DNA from 2 places in the Lysinibacillus sp. fls2-241-R2A-57 genome. Region 2 is predicted to be linked to the other one. Evidence: riboswitches for the same ligand, from Rfam matches in the RefSeq annotation. Region 2 holds a riboswitch; the other holds the start of a gene.

Region 1 (4,160 bases), on a different contig from region 2:
ATAATTTGACCACCACTTGGCGTTTCCAGTAAATTAATGCAGCGTAGTAGTGTTGATTTACCAGATCCTGAAGAACCGATAAGGCAGACAACCTCGCCCTTTTCTACTTGAAAATTTACATCCTTTAACACTTGGTTACGCCCAAATGATTTACTTAAATGCTCTATTTTAATAACCGTCATTTGTCCGTCCCCCTATATGGCTTCTTTCTGTTCTTTTTGATAGGCATCTGGTCCATCCAATCGTTTTTCTACATATAGTAAAATTCTTGATGCGGTAAATGTCATGATGAAATAAAGGACACAAGCTACAAAGAATGATTCAAAATAGCGGAAATTATTACCTGCAATCGATTTTGTTTGGAAGAATAATTCAGTAACCCCGATAACGTTTAAAACTGCTGTATCTTTAATATTCATAATTAATTGATTACCTGTTGCAGGCAATACATTTCGCGCAACTTGTGGTAGTACAACATGCAGCATAATTTGGAAATGATTCATCCCAATTGCCGAAGCGGCCTCGTATTGTCCTTTATCAATTGACACAATACCACCACGCACAATTTCCGCCATATAAGCACCTGTGTTTAGTGACACGACCAAAATACCTGCTGTAATAAAATGCATATCAATGCCAAATGCTATATCTAATCCGTAAAATACAACCATTGCTTGTACAATCATTGGTGTACCACGGAAGAATTCGACATAGCATGTTAGTAAAAAATTAAAGAGCTTTAAACTATAGAATTTTACACCCTTTTTACGAACCTTGATGGTATGCATAATTCCAATGAAAAATCCGATAAGTGCACCAATAATTGTACTACTAATTGAAATAAGTAATGTATAATACGCACCTCGTAAAAACATTTGCCAGTTGTTCTCAACAATAGAAATAATCCATTCAAGACTCATGATGTTCCTCCTAACAACGTCGTGTTGCTTGCTCGTTCCAGTATTCTATTGGAGCATTTGTTTCTTTTAGTTTATGAAACTTTTAGCTATGACATTATCATTATTTTAAGAGATTCTTATGATAATGCACGGACTGTCAGGCAGCCCGTGCATTTATATTATTGTGCTGCTGGTTGTTTTTGAATTGCTTCTTCCATAATTTTTTGGCGATCATCTTCAGAAATACCTTTTAGGATTTCATTGATTTTTTCCATATTTGCATCATCTTTACGTAAACCAACTGCAATAGATGTGTTTGAAATATCTGTTTTGAATCCTTTTTCAAACTTTACATATGTGAATTTATCGTTCGCTGCAGCAGCGGAAATCCCTTCTGGACGCTCAGCTACATAGCCGTCAATTTTTCCAGCCTCTAATGCTACACGCATTGCTGGGAAACTATCCATCGCTGTTTCTTTTTGTACATCTTTAATCTGATCAATCACATTATAGTTAGATGTATTTAATTGAGATGTGATTTTAGCTCCTGAAAAATCTTGGATTGATTTTGCCTTTTCATACTTGCTACCTTTTTTAATGACCATAACAAAATCAGAAGTATAGTAGTTTTCAGTGAAATCAATTGTTTGCTTACGCTCATCAGTAGGTGACATTCCAGCAACGATTGCATCAATTTTATTTGATTGCAGTGCTGGTACTAAACCATCCCACTCCATTTTCACAATTACTAATTCTTTTCCTAAGCCTTCAGCGATTTTTTTCGCCATTTGCACATCATAGCCGCCTGCATATTCAGCATTATCGGCAATTTTTACTGCGCCATTTGCATCATCTTGCTGCGTCCAGTTAAATGGAGCATAGCCCGCTTCCATCCCAACACGGAATTCACCACCTCCACCTTTATCGGCACCAGCATCACCTGTTGCCTCATTCTTTTTGTCTTTAGCGCCACAAGCGGCCAACACAATTACAGTCATTACAGATAGCATTAATAACAACCATTTCCTTTTCATGTAAAACTCCCCTTTTCTGTTAAAAAATAAGACAACTATACAAAAAAAGACCTAAGCATTGAACTTAGGTTTACCTTTAATTGATAGTTGCCCAAATCCTCACTATAATTTCCATGTTACGAGATAGCACAACCTAGTAAACCTGGAAAGAAATTTACTAGGACAGTCCTGCACTTATTCACTGCAGACCCAGCATAAAAGTACGAGCTCCTTTTATACTTCGGCGATAGTTCCTTCTCCATTGCGTCTTCGCTTGCTTTTACTCAACAATGAACTAATAAATACCGCGCCTCTACCTCACTATAGAACAAATGTGAGGTTTGTTTATTTAATTGATATATAGATACTACAATAAAAGTAAGTTAATCGTCAAGATAATTTTATTATTATTCTGACTGTTTACAATATTAGGTTTTTAACCTTATTAAATCCATTACATTCGCACAATTGCCAAGGTGACAATCGTTTTTTTCAGTTGCGTTGATTAACCATTATTATACATTCTAATTAATTAGAAGAGGTTAATTTCCGCTACGGACTACTAGCTTTCCTGTGGGAGTTGAGTAGCCCTAAGCTACAATCAGTTAAAATAGTAAAATAGTAATGCATAAGCAAAATAGCAACAAAAAAATCCTTTTATCGCTCAATAATAAACCTATTCTCCTAATCAACACGCCTGTTTTATTTATTTTATTTATTAGTAAATCCGCAAATATTTAATACTCAACTAGTATTTTGTAATCCAAAAGATACTATTAATCAGTAATGATAATATCCTTTGCACTATAATTTTTTTTTACTGAAGCATATCGTAAAGGTTTGGGGAACCTATCCGTCGCTTCGTTTGCTTTATCCGTCGCTCTGGCTCTTCTTTCCGTCGCTTTGATTCCTATTCGTCACTCTGGCATTTCTATCCGTCGTTTTGATTGTTTTATCCGTCGCTGCGGCTCTTCTTTCCGTCGCTTCAGTTTCTATCCGTCGCTCCAGCTTTTCTTTCCGTCGCTTCGATTGCTTTATCCGTCACTCCAGCTCTTCTATCCGTCGCTCTTGCTTTTCTATCCGTCACTTTGTTTTCTTTCCGTCGTTCTGGCTCTTCTTTCCGTCGTTTCGGTTCCTATCCGTCGCTTCGATTACTTTATCCGTCACTCTGGTTCTTCTTTCCGTCGCTTCGATTGCTTTATCCGTCGCTCTGGCTCTTCTTTCCGTCGTTCTGAATGCTCTATCCGTCGCATCCTTAAATATTTTCATAAAAAGCAAAAAACCCTGCGAAACAATGTTCGCAGGGTTTTAATAAACTCAGGAATTAAGAATTTAATAATAAATCTTCTGGGTTTTCTAGAAGTTCTTTTACAGTTTTAAGGAAGCCTACAGAATCTTTACCATCGATAATACGGTGGTCATAAGAAAGTGCTAAGTACATCATTGGGCGAATTTCTACTTCACCATTCACTTCAACTGGACGTTTTTTGATCGTGTGCATACCTAGGATACCAGCTTGTGTACCATTCATGATAGGTGTAGACATTAATGAACCGAATACCCCACCGTTTGTAATTGTGAATGAGCCACCTTGAAGATCTGCTAAACCTAATTTTTTATCGCGTGCTTTTTTAGCTAGGTCTGCAATTGAATCTTCAATTTCAGCAAAGTTTTTGCGGTCAGCGTCACGTACAACTGGTACTACTAAACCTTCTTCTGTTGATACAGCTACACCGATATCGAAGAAGTTGTTTAAGTGAATTTCATCACCAGCGATTTGTGCGTTCACATATGGGTATTTTTTAAGTGCTGCAACTACAGCTTTAGTGAAGAATGACATGAAACCAAGTTTAGAACCAGTTGACTCGAAGAATTGGTCTTTTTTACGAGAACGTAATGCCATAACGTTTGTCATATCTACTTCGTTAAATGTTGTTAACATTGCAGTAGATTGTTTTACTTCAAGTAAGCGTTTTGCAATTGTTTGGCGACGACGGCTCATTTTTTCAACTGTTACACGTGATTCATCTACAGCTGCAACTGCTTTAGGTGCTGCTGGAGCTGCTTGTGGTGCTGCTACTGGAGCTGTACCATGAGCTGCAACGTCTTGTACACGTACACGTCCTTGTGGATCTACTGGAGATACAGCAGCAAGGTCAATACCTTTTTCGCGAGCAAGTCTACGTGCTGCTGGAGATGCGATTACACGCTCACCAGAAGTTTCTTCTACAACTGGAGCTGCTGCAAC
Region 2 (4,160 bases):
GATACTCTGGTAAATTCTGATATTGCTCAAAATGCCCATAATACCATTTCCCAAACGCACATTGATGATGCGTTTTTAATATTTCTTTATGTCCAGCTTTTTGAATAGCAATTCGTAAAAAACTAGCATGATCCATTAACCTCGCTGCCAATTGGCTAATTACCGTTTGCTCTGATGGCTTTCGAATTGTCGGTACGATAGCTTTTAGCATTTCAGATACTTGATTCTGTACAATTTCTGAAAAGTCACTTGTATGTGATAATTCAGTCAGCGTCACCGCTAAACTGTCTACAGCTACTACGTTTTCCTCTGATGCAGCTGTCATTTGATGAATTCCGTGTGCAACTTCTTCAAAATTTTTACTTGTTACTGTCAGATTAGTAATATTGCCTTTCATGATACTTAAAAAATCAGTAAAGTAATGTTCAACTTGTTCAATATTTTCTAATGTGTTATGTAATTGCCTATCGATGACTGATCGAATCTTCGTCATTTCTTGCAATGAATCTTTCGAGCTATTAGCTAACTTTCCTACCTCCAACGCGACAACATTAAAGCCCTTCCCATGTTCACCAGCACGTGCAGCTTCAATTGAGGCATTTAAGGCTAGTAGTTGTGTTTGATCGGCAATCCCGGTTACACTTTTACTAATATCATTCATTTTACTCATTTCATTATTCAGCTGTTTTGTTGAATGAGCTCCTTTAGCTAACAGCTCCTGAACCATTTCACCTTTCGTAATGGATGATTCCATTTCGTCTACAAGTAGTAACGAATGCTGTTTTATTTCTTGAATATTTGCATTAACATTTTGCTCAACAGCCAGCATCTCTTCTGTATTTGACGACATTTCTTCAGTCATTGCTGAAATATCTCCTACACTTGCTGAGACACTTTGAACCTTTAAAATCGTTTGAAAATTAATTAACTCCATATGCGCTAGTACAAAATCTAAAATCGCATTTTTCACATCAACGCTTTCCTGCTCAAGTTCCAATTGTAGAATTCGTTTTTTTAATATTTGTATTTCAAAATCGTTGTGTTTCTCAACGCCTTCATTAATTGGCTTTTGAAATAAACCTAATAATGCCATACAAATTCCCACCTTTTCCTTGGTAAAACATGTAATTACACTTTATTATACAACAATAGTAATATATAAAATATTAAATTTATATAAAGAAAAAATAGGATGTACCTTTTACCGACACATCCTATTCATTATTATATGTAAAGCGCATGTTCTAAATTGAATTCATCGTGTAATGCATTTGCTGCACGAATCATTTCGTCTTGAGGTACAACAACAGACACTTTTATTTCAGATGTACTTACCATTTTTACCGGGATACTTTCACGACGTAAACGATCAAACATACGGGCAGCAACGCCTGGATTAGATGCCATACCTGATCCAATAATAGAAACTTTCGCTAAGCCGATTTCGAAATCAGCAAAACTAAATCCTAGTGATAGTTTACTATCTTCTAAGACCCGTAATGCTTCTGCAAACTCCTCTTTTGAAATGGTAAATGATACAGTCGGCTTTAATCCATCTATTATTGCTTGCACGATTATATCGACGTTTATGCGATTTTCTGCAAGTATTGTGAACATATCTGCTAACGAAGCATCAGAATAAGCATCATAACCAACTGTTAAACGAATAACATCTGACTCATAGGCAACACCACGTACAATTAAATTTTTCTCCATCTCAACTTCCTCCTTCAATAAAGTTCCTACTGTATCGATTACACTCGACCGAATAATAACTGGCATTTGAAACTTCTTTGCTAACTCTACAGCTCGCGGATGTAAAATTCGTGATCCTAAATTTGATAGCTCTAGCATCTCGTCATAGGAAATTTCTTTTAGCTTTTGTGCTCTAGCTACATGACTTGGATCAGCTGTATAGACACCATCCACATTTGTGTAAATATCTACGCGCTCTGCCTCCAACGCTGCCGCAATAGCTACAGCCGTCGTTTCCGCTCCACCTTTACCAAGCGTCGTAATATTCTGTGAATAATTGATGCCTTGTACCCCAGTAATTACAACAATTTGTCCTTGTGCAAAGTGTTCCTCAATACGACTTACATCAAGATAATCTATACGTGCATTACCATGCATATCATCCGTTTGAATACCCGCTTGCCATCCTGTTAATGACACTGCACTGTATCCTTCTTCCTGCAAAGCAATTGCCACTAACGCACTTGATAGTTGTGAGCTTGTCGAAAGTAATACATCTAGTTCACGCTTAGACGCATTATCTGATAGATCACGAGCCATCTTTGCTAATTCTTTCGTCATATTCGCCATCGCCGCTGTTACAACGACAACATCATACCCTCTTTCTCTTTCAGCTAGCGCCCTTTTCGCAACATTTTGAATGTGCTCTGTCGATGCTAATGCAGCACTACCAAATTTCATCACAATTCTCGCCATCTTTACCATTCTCCTTCGTTTTTAATCATTTCGCTGATTATAAAGTAGCTTACTTTTGCGGCTCCTCACCCAAATATGTACTTGACTGTACATTCCACTCACGGAGAACGCTCTCCGCATGTATCTTTGCTCTCGGGGGCTACTCCGTTGAGCATGGTTTATGGCCCACAATCATACAGAAAAATCTTTTGACATCATCCCTTTATCGGAATAACTTGTTATCTTCAGAAAGCTAAAAAGGCAGCTCTCACATAACGTGAAAGCTGCCTATAACATGTACAATAAAAGTAACTTGCGCATGTGTGATAGCTCTCCGAAACGATTAGAATCGACAGTCTTACATCTCTTAAATGTAAAACCAGCACAGCATCGGAAACAACGATGCTCCACTTCGGCAAGCTCCCCTTTTGTACATTTTCACTGGACTTGTTCGTCCTCGAATGTACTACTCTTGAACCTTGCACCTCTATCATCACTAAATAGTGAATGTATTTAATTGAACCTTATAGTTTATGGATAAATAGAAACTACAAAAAACTAAGGCTCCGTACATAACATTGCTATATTAAGGAGCAATGTTATATACAACCTTAGCATACGTCTAATCCTTTGACAATGTCTCTTATTGAAAATCAACTCGCCTTGGCGTAATTGCGTCCGGATTTTGAATTGTGCCCGCGCAATTCATTCCTTCAGAGGTGGGTGTTTTCTGCAGAATGAAAATAGGCGTAAATATTGCTAGCTAGATTAGCAGGCATACCGGCTTCCTGTAACGCCAACTCACTTGCCTCACGAATTTTTTTGACAGAGCCAAAATGCTTAAGTAATTGCTGTTTTCGCTTTGGACCAATGCCCTCTATATGATCGAGAACAGATTGAATGGCATGCTTCTCGTGCTGTTGTCGTAAGAAGGTAATGGCGAAGCGGTGTACTTCGTCTTGAATTCGTTGCAGTAAATAAAATCCATCACTTGTGCGCTTTAACTCAATTACTTCAGGTGGGTCACCAAATAAAAGCTGTGACGTATTATGCTTGTCATCTTTTGCTAATCCAGCAATTGGAATGACTAGGCCGAGTTCATCTTCTAATACTTCGCGCGCAACTTCCATCTGCCCCTTCCCACCATCGATTAGTACTAAATCTGGCAAAGGTAGACCTTCCTTTAATACTCGTGTATACCGACGACGTATTACTTCTTGCATTGCCCCATAATCATCGTGCTTGGCAGCTGTGCGTGTTTTGTATTTTCGATACTCCTTCTTTGATGGCTTCCCATCGATAAATACAACCATTGCAGATACAGCATCTGTTCCATGCATATGACTATTATCGAAAGCTTCTATCCGTAAAGGTGTAGAAATACCCATAGCTTCACCTAGTGCCTCACACGCTCCTATCGTTCGTTCTTCCTGACGTTCAATAAGCTGGAACTTTGCTGCTACAGCAATTTCAGCATTTTTAATCGCTAATTCGACAAGTTCTTTTTTTTGCCCACGTTTTGGTGTCAACACCCGAACATCAAGTAATTCCGTTAGAATATCCGCATCAATAGATTGTGGGATAAAAATCTCCTTAGGCTTAATGTGCTCTAACTTCTCGTAAAATCGGCCAACGAACGTTAAAAATTCCTCTTCTGCCTCTTGATAAATTGGGAAAATCGAAACATCTCGTTCAATGAGCTTTCCTTGACGAACAAAGAAAACTTGCAC

What was found. A riboswitch is a leader RNA that binds a small molecule or an ion and turns the genes downstream of it on or off. The one in region 2 is predicted to bind lysine.
Region 1: another riboswitch for lysine. It lies ahead of QRN68_RS10785 (transporter substrate-binding domain-containing protein); the one in region 2 lies ahead of QRN68_RS06855 (aspartate kinase).

What each region holds. Positions count from the first base shown of each region.
Region 1 covers NZ_JARVRU010000050.1:9,872-14,031, forward strand. Annotated here, with positions in the region: gene QRN68_RS10775 (amino acid ABC transporter ATP-binding protein) at 1-182, opposite strand, end outside; gene QRN68_RS10780 (amino acid ABC transporter permease) at 195-920, opposite strand; gene QRN68_RS10785 (transporter substrate-binding domain-containing protein) at 1,079-1,933, opposite strand; lysine riboswitch at 2,050-2,236, opposite strand; gene QRN68_RS10790 (hypothetical protein) at 2,753-3,292, shown strand; gene odhB (2-oxoglutarate dehydrogenase complex dihydrolipoyllysine-residue succinyltransferase) at 3,237-4,160, opposite strand, start outside.
Region 2 covers NZ_JARVRU010000032.1:92,227-96,386, forward strand. Annotated here, with positions in the region: gene QRN68_RS06850 (methyl-accepting chemotaxis protein) at 1-1,093, opposite strand, end outside; gene QRN68_RS06855 (aspartate kinase) at 1,225-2,451, opposite strand; lysine riboswitch at 2,750-2,928, opposite strand; gene uvrC (excinuclease ABC subunit UvrC) at 3,144-4,160, opposite strand, start outside.